Regions from separate parts of the Paraburkholderia sp. SECH4 genome, predicted to be linked through region 1. Evidence: predicted binding sites of a transcription regulator. Region 1 holds the regulator's gene; each other region holds the start of a gene.
What was found. The regulator LexA, encoded in region 1, represses DNA repair genes until DNA is damaged. The targets are predictions, from matches to a motif close to ACTGTATNNNNATACAGT.

Region 1 (6,626 bases):
ACGATTCAACACGACAATACGGTCTGCCACTTCAAGCGCTTCTTCCTGATCGTGCGTGACAAAGATCGTCGAGATATGCAGATCGTCATGCAAACGACGCAGCCAGCTACGCAGTTCCTTGCGCACCTTCGCATCAAGCGCGCCAAACGGTTCGTCGAGCAGCAGGACCTTCGGTTCGACAGCGAGCGCACGCGCCAACGCAATCCGCTGGCGCTGACCACCCGACAATTCCGACGGGTAACGTTGCGCGAGCCAGTCGAGTTGCACGAGCTTCAGCAGTTCATGCACCTTCTCGCGAATCACCGCTTCCGAAGGCCGCTCCTTGCGCGGTTTCACACGCAAGCCGAACGCCACGTTCTCGAACACCGTCATATGACGGAACAGCGCGTAATGCTGGAACACGAAGCCGACTTCACGCTCGCGCGCGCCGACCGTCGCCACGTCCTGGCCTTGCAGCACGACCTGGCCGGCATCCGCGTATTCGAGGCCCGCAATCACACGCAGCAAGGTGGTCTTGCCACAACCCGACGGCCCGAGCAGCGCAACCAGCTCGCCCGGCGGAAAATCGAGCGAAACGTTGTCGAGCGCGACGAAATCGCCGAAGCGCTTTTGCAGGTTACGAACGGTGATACCCATTACAGCTCTCCTTGCTTGAGCGCGTGTTGATGCGATGCATGCGTTGCATTGACGGAATGTGAGGCGGATGGCGGCGTGACCGGCCCTGCATACGCCGGCACATCACGCGCGGCCGACAGTTCCGCCGACATATGGCGCTCGGCGAGCAGCTTCAGGCCGAGCGTTACGAGTGCGAGCAAGGCCAGCACCGACGCCACGGCGAACGCCGCCGAGAAGTTGTATTCGTTATAGAGAATTTCGACGTGCAGCGGCATCGTGTCGGTCTGGCCGCGAATGTGGCCGGACACCACCGACACCGCGCCGAACTCACCCATCGCCCGCGCGTTACACAGGATCACGCCGTACAGCAGGCCCCATTTCACGTTCGGCAGCGTGACGCGCCGAAAGATCTGCCAGCCCGATGCGCCGAGTACATGCGCGGCCTCTTCTTCGTCGTTGCCTTGCGCCTGCATCAGCGGAATCAATTCACGCGCGACGAACGGGAATGTGACGAAGATCGTCGCCAGCACGATGCCCGGCACCGCGAAGATGATCTGCACGTTATGGTCCTGCAGCCACGGGCCGAACCAGCCCTGCGCGCCGAACATCAGCACGTAGATCAAACCGGAGATCACCGGCGAGACCGAGAACGGCAGATCGATCAACGTGGTCAGCAATGCCTTGCCACGGAACTCGAACTTGGCGATACACCATGACGCCGCGAGGCCGAACACAAGATTCAGCGGCACAGCGATCGCAGCCGTGATCACGGTGAGCTTGATGGCCGACAACGCATCCGGATCGGCCAGCGATTCCAGATAGAAGCCGATGCCCTTGCTCAAGGCCTGATAGAACACGGCGACGAGCGGCACGACGAGAAACAACGCGAGAAACAGCAACGCGATGCCCGTCAGAATCCAGCGCACGACGGGTGGTTCGGTAACCGGATCGGGCCGGCGTGCAATATTGAGCGGCGCGCGCGGCGCCACGGCAACAGTCGTAGCATCCGCGCTATTCAAGGAGTTGCGGCTCATTGCACACCTCCGCCGACACCGACACCGACACCGATCGCCGCCACACTCGCTGCGGCAGGCGCCGGGCCTGCGCCGCCACGTCCCGTCCGGCGCTGCAGATACCACTGCAGCGTATTGATCAACAACAGCATCAGGAACGACACCACCAGCATTACGACCGCAATCGCGGTGGCGCCGGCGTAATCGTATTGTTCGAGCTTGGTAATGATCAGCAGCGACGTGATTTCCGATTTCATCGGCACGTTACCGGCGATGAAAATCACCGAGCCGTATTCGCCGAGCGCCCGCGCGAACGCCAGCGCGAAACCCGTGAGCAAGGCCGGGAACACCGCAGGCAGCACCACGCGCCGAAACGTCAGCCAACGCGACGCGCCGAGGCACGCAGCCGCCTCTTCCTGTTCGCGCTCGAACTCTTCGAGCACCGGCTGCACGGTTCGTACGACGAACGGCAAACCGATAAAGGTCAGCGCGATCAGCACGCCGGCCGGCGTGAAAGCGATCTTGATGCCGAGCGGTTCGAGAAACTGTCCGATCCAGCCGTTGCCCGCATACACCGCCGCAAGCGATATACCGGCCACAGAGGTCGGCAAAGCAAACGGCAGATCGACCACCGCGTCGACGATACGCTTGAAGGGAAAGGTATAACGCACCAGCACCCACGCAACCAGAAAGCCAAACACCGCGTTGATCAGCGCGCCACCGAGCGCAGAGAAAAACGTCAGGCGATACGACGCGAGCACGCGCGGCGAGCTGACCGCGCGCACGAACTGAGGCCAGTCAAGCGTCGCGGTCTTGAGAAAGGTCGCCGCAAGCGGAATCAGCACCACGAGGCTCAGATAAGCCACCGTGATGCCGAGTGTCAGGCCAAAACCGGGCAAGGCGCTCGGTTTTCGGAAGGTCAACGTCGTCATGCTCAGTACTCTTTCAGGGTTGAGGCCGGCGGCTCTTTTTTCGGCCGCCTGGCTGGCCAAAAAGCGCGCCTCGCCGGCACGCTTTCTGGCGAAGTGTGACTACGCGTTCAACTGCGGCGTCTAACTGCGCATCTCGTCTGGCTGACTACCCGTTACTGCGGCGAGTAGATCGAATCGAACACGCCGCCGTCGGCAAAGTGGGTCTTCTGCGCGTTCGCCCAGCCGCCGAACGAATCGTCCACCGTGTACAACTTCAGCTTCGGAAATTTCGAGGTCAGCTCGGCCGGCACCTTGTTCGAACGCGGACGGTAGAAGTTCTTCGCCGCGATTTCCTGACCTTCCTCGCTGTACAGAAAGTTCAGATACGCTTCCGCCACTTTGCGCGTGCCGTGCTTGTCGACCACCTTGTCCACCACCGCAACCGGCGGTTCAGCCAGAATGCTCACCGACGGCACCACGATTTCAAACTTGTCCGGACCGAACTCCTTCAGCGACAGGAACGCTTCGTTTTCCCACGCAATCAGCACGTCGCCGATACCGCGCTGCACGAAGCTGGTGGTCGCGCCACGCGCGCCCGAATCCAGCACGCCGGCATTCTTATAGAGCTTGCCGACGAACTCCTTCGCCTTCTGGTCGTTGCCACCCGGCTGATGTTCAGCATAGGCCCACGCGGCCAGGTAGTTCCAGCGCGCGCCACCCGAGGTCTTCGGATTCGGCGTGACGATCGACACACCCGGCTTGATCAGATCGTCCCAATCCTTGATGTGCTTCGGGTTGCCCTTGCGCACCAGAAACACGATCGTCGACGTGTACGGCGAGGCGTTGTCCGGCAAACGCTTTTGCCAGCCCTTGTCGAGCAAACCTTTGTTAGCCAGCGCGTCGATGTCATAGGCAAGCGCCAGCGTCACGACGTCCGCCTGCAAACCGTCCAGCACCGAGCGGGCTTGCGCACCCGAGCCGCCGTGCGACTGCTTGAAGGTGATCGTCTCGCCCGTTTTCGCCTTCCATTCCTTGCCGAATGCCTGGTTGACATCCTGGTACAGCTCGCGGGTCGGGTCGTACGACACGTTCAGCAGCGTCATGTCGGCTGCATGTGCCTGCACCGTGACGCCGACCGCGGCGATCGTACCGACTGCGCCGAATGCGAGCGCCGCGATAAGTTTTCTGGTCCTGCCTGCCAGCCCCGTGCCTTGATGGTTCATGCCAACTTTCTCCGCGTTGTGGTCCGCTGAAACAGCGTGTGGTGTTGTTCTACGTCGCGGTCACGTGCACATGAGCGCCAACTCGAAGGGCAGTCTATCGAAGAGCTTTCATCATTAAAAATAATGTTTCTTCATTCTTTAATACGCAAAAGTGGTAATGACGGCCGGATAAGGCGTTGCGACACGAAAACGGGTGTTGAAGCGTCCATTTACGACGCTGGAACGCCACCCCAGGACACGAACTTAAAGTAAAGCTTGAATTGCGCGGAATACTGTATAAAAATACAGGCACCTGTTCATACATACAGTGGCGCCATGACCAAACTCACCGCACGACAGCAGCAGGTTTTCGATCTGATCCGCCGGGCCATCGAACGCACCGGCTTTCCGCCCACCCGCGCGGAGATCGCCGCCGAGCTGGGTTTCAGCTCGGCCAACTCGGCAGAGGAGCATCTGCGCGCCCTCGCCCGCAAGGGCGTGATCGAACTGGCGGCCGGCGCATCGCGCGGCATTCGCCTGCTGGGCGGGTCGGAAGATTCGCCGTACCAGTTCACACTGCCGCACGCCAGCATCATGCAACTGTCGTTGCCGCTGATCGGCCGGGTTGCCGCGGGTAGCCCGATCCTCGCGCAGGAACATATCTCGCAGCACTATGCGTGCGACCCGGCGCTGTTCTCGAGCAAGCCGGACTACCTGCTGAAGGTGCGTGGGCTGTCCATGCGCGACGCGGGCATCTTCGACGGCGACCTGCTCGCGGTGCAGAAGAAAAGCGAAGCTAAAGATGGCCAGATCATCATCGCGCGGCTTGGCGACGATGTGACGGTCAAGCGCCTGAAGCGCCGGCCGAACGGCATCGAGCTGATCGCCGAGAACCCCGATTACGACAACATCTTCGTTGAAACCGGCAGCGCGGAGTTTGCGCTCGAGGGCATCGCCGTCGGGCTGATCCGCCCGGGCGAGTTCTAACTGCCCACGTGTTAGCCAACCCAAAGCTGCCCCAACGTTGAATCGCCTGGAGAGACTCATGGAACGCCTTGCCCGCCTGCTGCCTTTTCGCCAGTTTGGTCGTTTGCGTCATCTGCGCAAGCTGGTGCCGTGTTCGCTGATCGAGGCGTCCTCCGCCAGTACTCCAGCGCTGTTTGATGCACCCGTCGGCGTACCGGGCTTGCCGTCGTCGTTGCCGGCTTTTGCTCGCGTGTCGTTGAACTCGGGGCTGAATACGGCTGAACCCGCGCGCCGCGCGCCGGTGCGCGTGTATCACGGGCCGTCGCGGCTGATCATGGTCGGCACGGTAGACGCGGTGTGCCGCATGATCGATCGTTGCATCGCAGATGAAGCCAACGTGCACGGCGCGGTGTTCGAGTCATAAACCGCACTGCGCGTGCACTGCATCCCATTGCGGCTTTACTACGCGCGACACCCGGCGTACGGTCGTTCACCCGCCCGCGCCTTTTCGGATATCGCATCGCCTGGGATCGTTTTTGCGTGGCCGCGGTCCACGTTAGATCACACCTGATGGAGAGTCCCACTCGATGGCAGTTTCAACACGCACGAAACGCAATGCCGCCCGACCACTGATCGTCACCTTGATTGTGATTGTGGTGATTGCCGCGTTGGGGTTCAGTTACGCGTCGCCTTACATGGCGCTGAATAAGCTCAAACGCGCAGCGGATGCGCGTGATGCGCAAACCGTCAATGAATACGTCGACTTTCCCGCGTTGCGCGAGAGCCTGAAGCAGCAAGTCACCGGCTTGTTGACGCGTCGGCTCGACGTGCAAGGCAACGGCAATCCGTTCGCGGCGATTGGCGCGATGATCGGCGTGGCCTTGATCGGCCCGCTGGTCGACGCTTATGCAACACCCGACGGCGTCGCGGCATTGCTGAACGGCATGCCACCGCGCGGCAACCCGGGCGAGCGCCCTCCTGTTCCGGCTGGCACCGACAATCCGCCGGCCGCAACGGCTCCTGCACAGGAACCAGCGCACCCTGCTACAGGTAACAACGCGAACAGCACCACGCCACCCCAACCGCCGCAAACCACGGCGGGCTATCGCGGCCTTAACGAGTTCGTCGTCAGCTATCAGCATGGCGCTGGTGACGCGCGTTACTCGGCGATTTTGCGGCGCGAAGGTTTGTTCACATGGAAGCTGGCGGCGGTCAATCTGAACGAGTGATCGCCCGGCGCTCGCTATCGACTTGAGCGTATGAGCGAATCACGGTTTGGCCGAAGCGAACGCGGCGACCGTTCGGCCACGTGGCTCATTCAACTCATTCAATCCAGTCCACGCGCTTCGCCCCGCCGTGCATCAGGCCGCCGCCGCTTGCTGCTGCTCCTGCGCGGAAGAGCACGCCACCAGAATGCTGCATGAGACCCGATCGAGCAGCGGGGTATTGCCCGCGCCCATCCACCATCGTGATAGCCCGGTGCGGCAACGATGGCCGACCACCACGAGGTCGACATGCAATTCGTTAGCAAGATTGGCGATCTCGTCGATCGGATGGCCAAACGCAAAATGTCCTTGCGCGGTCACGCCGCGTTCGGTGAGCCAGTCCACCCCTTCCTGCAGGATGTCGCGGGCTGTTTTTTCGAAGCTGCCGCAGGCCACATCAGTCAGCAGGCCCGCGCTTTGCGCAATGCTCGAGCGCATGTCAACCACTGATAGTAGGTGCGTTTCCGCCTTCAGTTCCAACGCCAGGTCGGCGCCGCAACGTAACGCTTTGCGGCCTTCGCGCGAGCCGTCGTAGCACAGCAGGATTTTCTGGTAGCTCGCCATGATTTTTCTCCCATCCGCGAGGAACGCGGTCTGAATGAATCATGGTGCGCCGCAATTCAGGTTGCAAGGGATGGAAAACGCTAAGTGCGC
Region 2 (6,626 bases), on a different contig from region 1:
GTGGATCTGAGCCTTCACGACCCATACCGGGCCGCCGAGCTCTTCCGCGGCCTTGACCGCATCATCCACCGAGAAGACCGGCTTGCCGCGCGGTACCGCGACGCCGAATTTCCGCAGGATTTCCTTACCCTGGTACTCGTGAATCTTCATGCGTGATTCCCTTCAGTCTGAGAGTTGGATTGAACTTCGTTTCCGCTGCCGTCGTTCATGCCGGACGCGTTGCCGCCCTCACCTGTCTGGCGGGCTGCCCCGTCGCCTGACGATGCCGCGCGATCCGCTGTATACGGAGCGCGGCCATACCAGCGCGGATAAAACTGTTGCACCGCCTCGCCGTCGAAACGCAGCGCGTGGCAGCGTCCCAACTGGAATGGCGGTTTGTTGTTGGAATGCTCGTCTGTGCTGTCTTTGCTTCTGGACTGCTCGGTCCCGGAACTCGCCGCTGCGCCCGGCGTGTCTTCATTGGTGTTCCACACGTCGCCGGCGAACGCCTGGATTGCGGCGGTCGGCAAAAGCGCGCACAACTCGGTGAGATGCGTGCAGCCGGCCGTGCCGGCCAGCAAACGGGCAGCATCGCGACGGAAGTTGTGGAACAGATTGAGCCCGATGAGGGCACGGTAGGCGGGATTGCTGGCTTGGCACAAGCCTGGATAGGGCACCCAGTCGGACGACGCTTCGGCGTCGACGACGTTGAGCTTGCGATCGATGGTGATGCGAAGCCAGAGTTCATGGATCGGCTGACCATTGGGCCGGACGCCCGACGCAAGCACCACATCGCGCGGTTTTTCGTCGGTCAAGCACGCTTCCACATCCCACAGGCCATCGGCTCGCTCATAGGCTTCCGCTCTGATTGCGCGACGATGGCGCAACTGACGGGATACTGGCGGGGAGAGCGGCATGCGGGAAGGAAAGGCCGGATTGGAAAACCCACGAATTTTAGCATACTGGGTATTTGAGACAGGCCGGAATGCGCAGGGCCGCCCAGCAGGCCGGAGAGCGCGGCAGGTGCTATCTCAAAGTGGGAACCGCACAGGTATCCGGCACGCGCTGTACGTCAAACGGGATAGCGCAGCTAGTCGCCGCTTCACTCCTCGTCGAACCCTTTGAGAATTTTGCCAATCGTAGCGCCCGAGAAACCGCGCGATGCCAGAAAGCGCGCCTGCTTGGCCCGCTCGGCGGCAGTTTCGGGAAGCCGGTCGAATTTTTTCCGCCAAACGGCTTGAGCGCGCGCCAGTTCGGTTTCGCGCAGTTGCGCACTGGCTTCTTCGACCAGCGTTTGGTCCACCGCATGCTGCTTCAATTCGCCGACGATCCGGCTCGCGCCCAAGCGCGACGAGCGCCGATGGATCAGGCTTTCAGCAAACCGCGAGTCGGACAGCCAGTTTTCGGCTTCCAGCGAATCGAGCAAGGTATCGAGCGAATCGGTTTCCTCGACGAACGGCTTAAGCTTGCGCGCCAGTTCGGAGCGGCTGTATTCACGCCGGGACAAATAGCCGAGCGCACGTCCTTTTAGCGAACGGGCCGGGCGTTGGGATTTTTTTGCATCGTCCTGTTCCGGCTTCGCCTCGCCAGGCGTGCGGCGCGAGCGGGTATAGGTGGTTTCGGACGGGTCCGCTTCAGCCTGCGCAGAGGGATCAGACTGCGGCTGGCGACCTGCGGCGCGATCGTGCGCGTCGAACGATTCGAAGGGATCGGCTTCGCCGGCTGCGGCAAAGGAATCGGGATCTGATGCGTATGAGCGGCCAGGGGCAGCATTGCCGGCAGGATCGCGCGGCGAACGTGAAGTGGAACGCCCGAACGAGCTTCCAGAAGATTTGCCGAACGATGAACCGGACGAACGACTAAACGAACTACCGGACGAACTGCTAGACGACTTTCCCGACGACCGCCCAAACGACCGGGTGGACCGGGAAGTCGAAGAGGAGGAAGGCGGCGATGAAGAGGATGACGACGATTCGAACGAATCGTCGCCACCGTCACGCGGGCCGTCCGCGTTGTGTCCAGCGTTGGACGGCGGCCGGCCCTTGCGTATCACGTGCTGGTTACTCTTCTTCGCCCGCGACTTCAGCGGCCGCACCGGTCGCCACTTCCGCCATGGCATTCACGCCCAGCGATTCGCGGATGCGGTTTTCGATCTCACGAGCGATGTCCGGATTTTCGCGCAGGAATTCGCGCGCGTTGTCCTTACCCTGACCAATACGTTCGCCGTTGTAGCTGTACCAGGCGCCGGCCTTGTCGACGATCTTGGCCTGCACGCCGAGGTCGATGACTTCGCCCTGACGGGAAATGCCCTCGCCATACAGAATGTCGAAAATCGCTTCGCGGAACGGCGGCGCAACCTTGTTCTTCACCACCTTCACGCGCGTTTCGTTACCGATCACTTCGTCGTTCTTCTTGATCGAACCGATCCGGCGAATGTCCAGACGCACCGACGCGTAGAACTTCAGCGCGTTACCGCCCGTGGTGGTTTCCGGGTTGCCGAACATCACACCGATCTTCATACGGATCTGGTTGATGAAGATCACGAGGCAGTTGGTACGCTTGATCGTGCCGGTGAGCTTGCGCAGCGCTTGCGACATCAGACGCGCTTGCAGACCCGGCAGCGAGTCGCCCATTTCGCCTTCGATTTCAGCCTTCGGCACGAGTGCCGCGACCGAGTCGATCACGATCATGTCGATCGAGCCCGAGCGCACCAGTGCGTCGGCGATTTCGAGCGCCTGTTCGCCGGTGTCCGGCTGCGAAACCAGCAGGTCGTTGACGTTCACGCCGAGCTTGCCCGCGTACTGGATATCCAGCGCGTGCTCCGCGTCGATAAACGCTGCCGTGCCGCCGAGCTTTTGCATTTCAGCGACGACTTGCAGCGTCAGCGTGGTTTTACCGGACGACTCCGGACCGTAAATTTCGACCACCCGGCCACGCGGCAAACCGCCGACGCCCAGCGCGATATCGAGGCCGAGTGATCCCGTTGAGACCACCTGGATATCTTCGACCGCCTCACCTGCGCCGAGCCGCATGACCGACCCTTTGCCGAACTGCTTTTCGATCTGCGCAAGCGCGGCAGCGAGTGCCTTGCTCTTTTCAGCAGTCAGTCCAGCCGAGCCTTTCTTGCTTTCTTCCATGAATCGTCCTTTGCTATGATGAACGGCGTCTGAGGCAGATGTGCAGCCTAGTTTTGGAGGACAGCACACGAAACTCAGACACTGTATAAAAAAACAGTAGTTTTGGCAAGCGCGATTCTCATGCGAACGCGCATTTTTACCGTCGCGCTGCCCAACTACCCACAATAATTTTCGGAGACCGCTGTGCGCCGGGGGGACACCCCACGGTGCCGGCAAGGCCAGGCTTGCGCACCATGCGAATTCTGATTGCCGAAGACGACAGCATACTCGCGGACGGTCTGGTTCGATCACTCCGCCAATCGGCCTATGCCGTCGATCATGTGAAGAACGGCGTCGAGGCCGACACCGCCCTGTCGATGCAAACTTTCGACCTGCTGATCCTCGATCTGGGCCTGCCCCGCATGTCCGGGCTCGAGGTGCTGCGCCGCCTGCGCGCCCGCAACTCGACCGTGCCGGTGCTCATCCTCACGGCGGCGGACAGCGTGGACGAACGCGTCAAAGGCCTCGATCTCGGCGCCGATGACTACATGGCCAAACCTTTCGCGCTGAACGAACTCGAGGCGCGCGTGCGCGCCCTGACCCGGCGTGGCGCCGGCGGCGGCCCGACGGTGGTGCGGCACGGTTCGCTGTCGTTCGACCAGGTTGGCCGGATCGCCTATGTCAACGAGCAGGTGATCGACCTGTCGGCGCGCGAACTTGGTTTGCTCGAAGTGCTGCTGCAGCGGATCGGCCGGCTGGTGTCGAAGGAACAGCTCGTCGACCATCTGTGCGAATGGGGCGAAGAAGTCAGCAATAACGCGATCGAAGTCTACGTGCATCGGCTGCGCAAGAAGATCGAGCCGAGCGGCGTACGCATCATTACTGTGCGGGGCCTCGGGTACTGCCTCGAGAAAGCCGCCCTGCCGCCAAACGTGAACATGAACGCGAACCAGAGCGCCAACCCGCCCGCCGAATCCGAGCCGCCCTCCTCGCCCTCTTCGTCCCCCTCGGCCGCGATGCCCGCGAGCCATCACTTCAAATAGGGGGCCTCCATGTCCGCACGCGCAGATCGCGCCACGGCGCACGCGGCGGACCTCGACGAGGTGCGCGACGAGCGCTACGCCAATCCGTTCGCCCCGCCCGACGAGACCGAAGCCGCCGCCGAAGCGCGCCCACGCTCGCTGTTCGGCGAAATTCTGGACTGGATGCTGGCGCCGCTTCTGCTGCTTTGGCCGATGAGCCTCGCGGTCACCTACCTGGTCGCCAAGTCGATCGCCAATGGCCCGTTCGACCGCGCGCTCGAAACCGACGCCTACGTGCTCGCCCGCCAGATCCATCCGATCAACGGCGTGGCGGAGCTGTCGCTGCCCGACTCCACCCGCGACTTTCTGCGCACCGACAATGTCGACAGCGTCTTCTATCAGGTGCTCGGCACGCGCGGCGAACTGGTGGGCGGCGAGCGCGACATGCCGTTGCCGCACGAGGAAGACCGGCCGCCGCCTGGCCTCGTGGAATTCCGCGACGACGTGCTGCGCGGCAACGATATCCGCGTCGCCTATACGACCGTCGAGTTTCCGCAAACGCCCGGTGCTCAGCCGGTGCTGGTGCAGGTCGCCGAGACGCTCGACAAACGCAGCCAGCTTGCCAACGACATCATCAAAGGCGTGATCCTGCCGCAGTTCGTGATCCTGCCGCTGGCGATCCTGCTGGTGTGGTTCGGCCTGTCGCGTGGACTCGCGCCGCTGCATGCCCTGCAGGCGCATATTCGCGCGCGCCGCCCGGACGATCTGTCGCCGCTCGAAGCCCGCCGCGCGCCGCCGGAAATCGAGCCGCTGGTGACGTCGTTCAACGATCTGCTGACGCGCCTCGAACAGAACATGGAGTTGCAGAAGCGCTTTATCGCCGACGCCGCGCATCAGATGAAAACGCCGCTTGCCGGTCTGCGCACCCAGGCCGAGCTTGCGCTGCGCCAGGACGCCTCCGAGGAAGTCCACCGCTCGCTCGAACAGATCGCCACCAGTTCGGAGCATGCGGCGCGTCTCGTCACCCAGTTGCTGGCGCTGGCGCGCGCGGAAAATCGCATGTCGGGCCAGATTTTCACGCCGGTTGAGGTGACCGAGGTGGCGCGCAGCGCGGTGCGCGACTGGGTTCAGGCTGCGCTCGCCAAGCAGATGGACCTCGGCTACGAAGCCCCCGAAGAGCCGGTCGAAGTCGACGGCAATCCGGTCATGCTGCGGGAAATGCTGTCGAATCTGATCGACAACGCGATCCGCTACACGCCGGCTGGCGGACGGATCACCGTGCGGGTGCGGCACGACGTGACGGCGCGACTCGTGCATCTGGAAGTAGAAGACACCGGGCTCGGCATTCCGGTGGCCGAGCGCTCGCGGGTGGTCGAGCGTTTTTATCGGATTCTCGGCCGCGAAGGCGACGGCAGCGGCCTTGGGCTTGCGATCGTCCGCGAGATCACGACGATGCACGGCGGGGAGATGACCATCGACGATAACGTCTACCAAACCTCCCCACGGCTTGCCGGAACCCTCGTGCGTGTCAGCTTGCACGTACTCGAACAGGGACGGGACTTACCCTAAGAGCGCAAAAATCGACGCTTGGGCCGGCGCCATATTGAGATACGTTTGTCAAAAATTACAAGAACTTAGGCGTCAATTGCCGCGTTTTGATGGAATTCCCCTCTCTACGCCTGAAACTGCCATTTCACCCCTCCACGTCAGTACGCCGTAAGTTTCCACTCCAATAATCGGTTCCACGGGAACGCCTTTGCCGGCGGACCGCGTGCACATATCAATATTGGAGACGACATATGGCTACCGTTGGCGGGCAAATCTCGCACGTACCGATGACGCGCGATGAGAAGCGGGTGATCTTCGCATCGTCGCTGGGTACGGTTTTCGAGTGGTACGACTTCTATCTGGCCGGCTCACTCGCCATCTTCATCAGCAAGAGCTTCTTCTCCGGCGTCAATCCGACTGCCGCTTTCATCTTTACGCTTCTGAGCTTCGCCGCGGGCTTCGCGGTACGGCCGTTCGGCGCGATCGTATTCGGCCGCCTCGGCGATATGGTCGGGCGCAAATACACGTTCCTCATCACAATCGTGATCATGGGCCTGTCGACCTTCCTGGTCGGCTTCCTGCCCGGTTATGCGTCGATCGGCATTGCGTCGCCGGTGATCTTCATCGCGATGCGCTTGCTGCAAGGTCTTGCACTCGGCGGCGAATACGGCGGTGCGGCCACGTACGTCGCGGAACATGCGCCGGCGGGACGCCGCGGTTTCTACACCGCGTGGATCCAGACCACCGCCACGCTCGGCCTGTTCCTCTCGCTACTGGTGATTCTCGGCGCACGCACGGCCATGGGCGAAGACGCGTTCGGCGCCTGGGGCTGGCGCATTCCGTTCCTCGCGTCGATCTTCCTGCTCGGCGTGTCGGTATGGATTCGCCTGCAACTGAATGAATCGCCGGTGTTCGCGCGCATCAAGGCTGAAGGCAAAACCTCGAAGGCGCCGCTGACTGA
Region 3 (6,626 bases), on a different contig from region 1:
CGCACGCACAGCGTGCTGCTGCTTTTGTCGCGCGGCGCGTAGCGATCCGCGGTGAGCGTGATGTCGAAAATCGAATGCTCGCCGAATTGCTCCGCCAGCGCGACGAAGTGCATGGCGTCGAAGAAAAATCGCAGCGATGCTTCGTCGATCGAAAGCGGCGCTTCGGCGAGTTGATCCGTCACCGCGCCGATCAGATTCTGTGCGGCCGAAAGCAGTTTACCGGGGACGTCGGGGTAGACCTGATACGCGTCGGTCTGGGCGCGCTTGACGGCGTTCCACTCGCGCTGAAGCCGCTCAAGCGGCTTCTTCAATGTCGCAGGCGCGGTTTTGCGGGCGAGCCGGAACGCCGCCTGATCGAGCGACGCGCTGTACATGCGCCGTGCCCGCTCGAGCAGGTTGTGCGCCTCGTCGACCAGCACGCCGACGCGCCACTGATTGATCTGCGTGAGCGCGTACAACATCGCGCTGCTGTCGTAGTAGTAGTTGTAGTCGCCGACCACCACGTCGGACCAGCGCGCCAGTTCCTGCGCGAGATAGTACGGGCAGACGTCGTGCTGGAGCGCCGCTTCGCGCACCGACACCCGGTCGAGCCGCGGGCCGGCCAACGCCGCGCTGCGGGCCGCGTCGAGCCGGTCGTAGAAGCCGCGTGCAAGCGGACAGGACTCGCCGTTGCAAGCCTTGTCGGGATGCTCGCAGGCCTTGTCGCGTGCGACCAATTCCAGGGTTCTCAGCGGCAAGCGCCCAGAAGTCAACTCGGCGCTTCGATGGAGCGTTTCGATCGCATCGAGGGCAAGCGCGCGGCCCGGCGTCTTCGCGGTCAGGAAGAACACGCGGTCGATCTGATCCGACGCACACGCCTTGAGCAGCGGAAAAATCGTCGCCAGTGTTTTGCCGATGCCGGTCGGCGCCTGCGCCATCAAGGGCTTGCCGTCACGCGCCGCGCGATACACCGACACCGCAAGCTCGCGCTGACCACTGCGGAACTGGCCATGCGGAAACTGCAACGCACCGAGCGCGGCATTGCGCGCGGCGCGATGGGCCTCTTCCTGCACAGCCCAATCGAGAAAGCGCTCGCATTGCTCGACGAAGAAAATCTCCAGCTCACGCGCCGTGTGCGTTTCGGTCAGCAAGGTTTCCTTCTGACTGCCGACATCGAAATACACCAGCGCGACCGTCAATCCGGCGAGCCCGAGGGCCTGGCACAACAGATGACCGTACACCAGCGCCTGCGCCCAATGCAGGGTGCGGTGATTGGCGGGCATCCGTTCGAGCGCGCCACGATGGGTCTTGATCTCTTCCAGCCGGTTCGACACCGGGTCGTAACCGTCGGCGCGGCCACGCACGGTCAAACCGCGATGCGTGCCGGTCAGCGTGACTTCGGCCTCATAGCCACTCGTGCGCCGCCCGGCGACCGTCACATGGCCGGCCATGCCTTCCAGCGAGGTAGGCGCGGGTGTGAAGCGCAGATCCAGATCGCCGCGCCGCGCGGTGAATTCGCACATCGCCCGGACGGCGACCACGTAGGTCATGGGGTGATCTCCGTCACGACTTCCGACGCGACGATCTCTTCATCGGCCCATCGCACGTCGAGCACGCGCACCGGCATGCCGTGCTGCGCGCAGTACGCGAGCCAGCGGATCTGGTTGTCCTGCAAGCGGTCGCCGGGGCCTTTCACTTCGATCAACTCATAGCGGCGCTCGGCCGGCCAGAACCGAATCAGGTCCGGCAGGCCCGAGCGGTTGCCGCGGATGTCACGCAGCAGACGCTCGAACCATAGTTTCAGATGCGCGGCAGGCAGGCAGTCGAGCGCCAACTCGACCAGTTCCGGCGTCAGCAAGCCCCAGAATACGAACGGCGATTGCAGACCCGCCTTGCTTTGCAGATGCCGCAGAATCGTCTCGCGATAGGCATTGCTGTCGAGTTGCGCAAGACACGCGGCGAATTGTTCCGCGCGGCGCGCATGAAAATCCGGCGCATGCAGATCGGCCGGTCCGCGCTGGAACGGATGAAAAAACGCGCCGGGCAGCGCCGCGAACACCGGCTCCCAGCACAGCAAGCCGAACAGCGAGTTAATCAGCGCGTTTTCGACGTAATGAACCGGCGCCGCGTCGCAAGTCAAATGATCGCGCGCGACGTATTCGACCGCTTGTGGCGCGTCTGGCCTCGGCAGCACCAGTGTGCGGCGCTCGACCGGCCGGGCGGCGGGCACACGCGGCACCCGCTCTCCGCGCTTGCGCTGCAAACGCGGCAACATGCGCTCGACGCGCTGCGCCTCCTCTTCGCTTTCAGGTTTGGCCGCGGCTTGCGAAGCGAGGGCGAAGGCTTCGTCGAATCGCTCGCTGCGTTCCAGCACACGCAAGCGCCGATGGCGCGCGCCGGGCCATGCGCAACGCTCATAGACCGCGAGCGCGGCGGCCCAGTTCTGCTGACGCTCGCAATGCTGGCCGATACGAAACAGCAGTTTCGCGCGACGCGTTTCGAGCCAGGGATTCGAGGTTTCGATGGCGGCAATTGCGGCGACGAGTTCGTCAATCGCCTCTGACTCCGCGTCACCCGTGGGGAGCCATTCCAACGCTTCACGGCACCCATGTAACGCAAGATAGACGTCGACGTCCGCGCGTTGCTGGAATGCGCGCGACGACGGCGCGAATGCAACCTTCTCGTACTGGAACACGCCGAGATCGGCAAGCACGAACTCCGACCAGTCCTGCTGCAAATTGCCGAAGAACATCAGGCGCAGACGCTCGCAAAGGGGCGCGATGGCGACGTGGAAGACGCGGTCGGTGGTCTGGCCGTGCCATGCGGACAACGGATGCGCGGCGGTGCCTCGTCCGTCACATTCGCCCTCGCCTTCGCCTTCGTAAAACGGCCGCAGCGTTTCCAGCAGATCGGGTTTGCGCAAGCCTTTCGCGCCAGGAATCAACGCGATGGCGTCCGCAAAGATCAGCAGCAACTCGGGGCGCGTGGTGAGCGCGAACAGATCGTCGAGCGTCAGGCCCGGTTCAGTGTCGACCCAACCGAGCACTGCCAGGGGCGCAACCGCCTGCAAAGGACAACCGATCTCGTCGTAAGAAAGACGGCTGGAGCGGAACAACGTGCCCTTGCGCATCAGCATGCGAACCAGCAACGCGCGCGAGGGCTGCGGCAAGGCGGCGAAATCGCGCAGGAAGCCGTGTTCGTGCGCGTCCAGCAGATCGTCGTAACGCTCGGCGAGCCACGCCAGCGCACGCTCGAAGTTCAGCAGGTAATAGGGGACATCAGAACGGAGGTCTGACGGAGCATCTGTCGCCACGGGGTTTTCATGAAACCTGTATGTTTATACAGTGATGATATCAAAATCCGTGGGAGAGACGGCTGACAATGCGGCAAGGGAGCTAGATTCCTTGCGGTGCCGCCACCCACATGCCAGCCTAGCCCGCGCCCGCCGCATAGAAGCTCGCCAGGTCCCGCTTGAGCGCATGCAACGCGACATCGTCGAGATAGATCATGTGCCCGGTCGGGTAGTAGGCGATGCGCACGTTGGCGCGCAGCGGCGCATCGATGCCCAGATGCGCGAGCGCGTACTCGGTCGCATAGAACGGCGTGGCCAGGTCGAAATAGCCGTTCAGCGACATCACGCGCAGATGCGGATTCTGCCGCATCGCTTCGGCGAGATCGCCCGCCGCATACGGCACGGACAAGTGTTCCCCCCACCACTCACGGTGTTTCCAGTCCCATTGCGTCAACGCGTCGTCGTTGAAGACGCGATAGCGGTCAGCAGGCGTGAAGTGCAGGTCCTGCGCAAAATGCTGATGAAGCGCGGCGTCGAAAGCGCTCGTCACACTGCTCACCGATGCGTCGTAATCGGGACGCTCGGACACGCCGTCGTACTCGAGTCCTTTAAAGCGTGCATCGAAACGGCCAATGCTGCGCGATTGATCGCGCAGCAATTGATTGCGAAAACGCGAGGGATAGAGACGCAGGCGGCTTCGCTTCACGTAATCGACGTCGAGCCCGGTGAACTGCGCGACGCGTGCGGCGATTTCGTCGCGCTGCGCGTCGGGCAACGCGTCGCCCTGCGCGAGCGCTTGCGCATAAGGCCCGCGGGCGAACGCGCGGGCCTCGTCGAGGAAGGCCGGCAGACTGGCCGGCTTTGGCACGATCTTGTCGTGGTACCACGCGATGGCCGCGAAGCTCGGCAAGTAGCTCTCGCTCTTGAAATCGAAGCCGGGTGAAAACGCCGAGGAATCGAGCACCGACGACATCAGGATCACGCCATTCAACGCGATATTGTTTTGCCCCAGTTGATACGCGAGCATCGCGGCGCGCGCGGTGCCATACGATTCGCCGAGCAGGTACTTCGGCGAATTCCAGCGCTGGTTGACCGTCAGATAGCGGTCGATGAATTGCGAGAACGCGTCAAGGTCCTTGTCGACACCCCAGAAGTCCTTCCCCGTGCCATGCCCGACAACCCTCGACAGGCCTGCGCCGACGGCATCGATAAAGACCAGATCGGTGGTATCGAGCAGGCTATCGGGGTTGTCGTCCAGCACATACGGCGCGGGCGGAGTGCTCGCGGGACTCGCCGTGCGCACCCGCTTCGGTCCGAACGAGCCGATCAGCAGGAACACGCTGCCCGCACCCGGTCCGCCGTTGAAAAGGAACGTGACGGGACGTGTCGAGGGCGCCTTGGTCGCGACGGTGTAGGCGGTATAGAAGACGCTCGCATTGGCCTGCCCGGTTTTGTCACGCAGCAGCAGGTTGCCCGCCGTCGCGGTGTAGTCGATGTTGCGGCCGCCGAGCCGGATCGAATGCTGCGTCACGGCAGCGCTTTCCGGCGGTACAGGGATCGGCGAGGTCTCGGGTTTGACAGCGTGCGGCGGGTTGTCCTGCGTATCGTTCTGAGCGGCCGCGGAAACCCGTGGCGGATGGCCGGTACGAGATGGATTTGCGCGCGGCTCCATGACTGGCTGGCCGTTCGCATCGACGGTCTGGCCGGCAGTGTCTGCCTGGGCGCCAGGCGCGCCGGGCACGCTTACCGAGCTAGCCGGCGCGGTGGCTGTTTCCGTGTCGGCAGCCGCAGTGGCTGAGTCGTCCAGTTCGGCCGCCGCGCACATCTGACTGAACGTGGTGATGACGGCAAGGACCAACGCCATCGCCACCAGCGCAGCCGCCATGGATCCTGCCATCAGTGATCGGCGCCACGAGAGATAGAAGCGAATGGCCATGGGGTATCCGGCTGCGAGTCGATAGGCGTCGATGTCCCGATTGTCCAGCTTAAGACGAATCAGGCGACTGATTCTTGACGCAAGCATCGAAGCCGTCAATCGAAAACGGGCTCTAACGCGCGTCCCTCCCAAGCCGCATCGTTTCCTTGGGGAAAACGAAAGTAATACGAAATACTTAAGAAAGCCGCTCCGCTATTGCGGCGCCACGAGGACTTCGTCTGACGTTCGCGGCTTGGGCGGCTTTCCCTGTTCACAGCCTACGCCTTCATACGCACCGGCAATCCGCCGACGAACGCAGCAATCCGTTCGCACGCGTCGATCAGGCTTGCCTCGTCGACCACGAAACCCAGCCGCACGAAGCCATTCGCGGTCTCGCCGAAGGCGCTGGCGTCAAGCAGCGACACGCCTTGTGCGCGAAACAGTTGCCAGGTGAAATCGACCGTATCGAGGCCCGTGCCGCTGACGTCGACCATCATGAACATGCCGGCTTCCGGCAACAGGCAACGCAAGCCCGGCACGCGGTGCAAGCGCTCGAACACGACGTCGCGGCGGCGCCGGTAAATCTCGCGCATCTCGGCGACGATCGGCGCCTTGTTCTGCAGGGCCGTCAATGCAGCCTGCTGGATGAAGCCGGGCAAGCCATACAGCATCGCCAGCGCGAGCCGCCCCATATGCTCGATCAGCGTGGCAGGCCCGATCGCCCAGCCCACACGCCAACCCGCCATTGCATGTGATTTCGACAGACTGCCGAGCGTCACCGTGCGCTCCGCCATGCCCGGCAACGCGGCGATGCTCACGTGCTCGCGCTCGAACGTGAGATCCGCATAGACCTCGTCGGAGAGCACCCACAGATCGTGCTCGCACGCGATCTGCGCGATGCGTTCCAGATCGGCGCGCGGCATCACCACGCCGGTCGGGTTACAGGGGGTCGCGAAGAAAATGGCCTGGGTGCGCGGCGTGATGGCCGCTTCGAGCGCATCGCAGTCGAGGTGGAACGCCCGCGCCGGATCGACCGGCACCGGCACGAGCGTGGCGCCCGCCGCGCGCACGCAGGCCTCGTATGTGAGGTACATCGGCTCGGGGACGATCACTTCGTCACCCGCTTCCAGCAGACACAGCGAGGTCGCGAACACGCCGTTCTGCGCCCCCGCCGTCAGGATCACGTTGGCCGCGCTCACGGCGCAACCGGTGGTGCGCGCATGGTCTTCGGCAATCGCCGCCCGCACCGGCTCACGCCCGGACACGGCGCTGTAATGCGTATCGCCGCCGCGCAACGCCTCGATGGCGCGCTCGACGATCGGCGCGGGCGTCGCAAAGTCGGGGTCGCCGACGCTCAGCACGATCACGTCTTCGCCATTGGCGAGCGCCTGTTGAGCGACACGATGGATTTCCCACGCCGACGTACGCCTGCCCTGCAAA

Region 2: the regulator LexA is predicted to act here: its motif matches at 3,197-3,214, upstream of recA (recombinase RecA).
Region 3: the regulator LexA is predicted to act here: its motif matches at 3,308-3,325, upstream of M0D67_RS16865 (VRR-NUC domain-containing protein).

What each region holds. Positions count from the first base shown of each region.
Region 1 is NZ_JALOCP010000069.1:10,616-17,241, forward strand. Features, by position in the region: gene M0D67_RS40475 (sulfate/molybdate ABC transporter ATP-binding protein) at 1-636, opposite strand, end outside; gene cysW (sulfate ABC transporter permease subunit CysW) at 636-1,649, opposite strand; gene cysT (sulfate ABC transporter permease subunit CysT) at 1,646-2,560, opposite strand; gene M0D67_RS40490 (sulfate ABC transporter substrate-binding protein) at 2,713-3,762, opposite strand; gene lexA (transcriptional repressor LexA) at 4,078-4,728, shown strand; gene M0D67_RS40500 (hypothetical protein) at 4,787-5,131, shown strand; gene M0D67_RS40505 (DUF2939 domain-containing protein) at 5,295-5,936, shown strand; gene M0D67_RS40510 (universal stress protein) at 6,069-6,536, opposite strand.
Region 2 is NZ_JALOCP010000002.1:206,495-213,120, reverse strand. Features, by position in the region: gene sucC (ADP-forming succinate--CoA ligase subunit beta) at 1-150, opposite strand, end outside; gene M0D67_RS03840 (DUF2889 domain-containing protein) at 147-896, opposite strand; gene recX (recombination regulator RecX) at 1,082-2,032, opposite strand; gene recA (recombinase RecA) at 2,040-3,116, opposite strand; gene M0D67_RS03825 (response regulator transcription factor) at 3,350-4,138, shown strand; gene M0D67_RS03820 (sensor histidine kinase) at 4,148-5,686, shown strand; gene M0D67_RS03815 (MFS transporter) at 5,917-6,626, shown strand, end outside.
Region 3 is NZ_JALOCP010000011.1:17,597-24,222, reverse strand. Features, by position in the region: gene M0D67_RS16870 (ATP-dependent DNA helicase) at 1-1,529, opposite strand, end outside; gene M0D67_RS16865 (VRR-NUC domain-containing protein) at 1,526-3,292, opposite strand; gene M0D67_RS16860 (S10 family peptidase) at 3,411-5,207, opposite strand; gene M0D67_RS16855 (pyridoxal phosphate-dependent aminotransferase) at 5,465-6,626, opposite strand, start outside.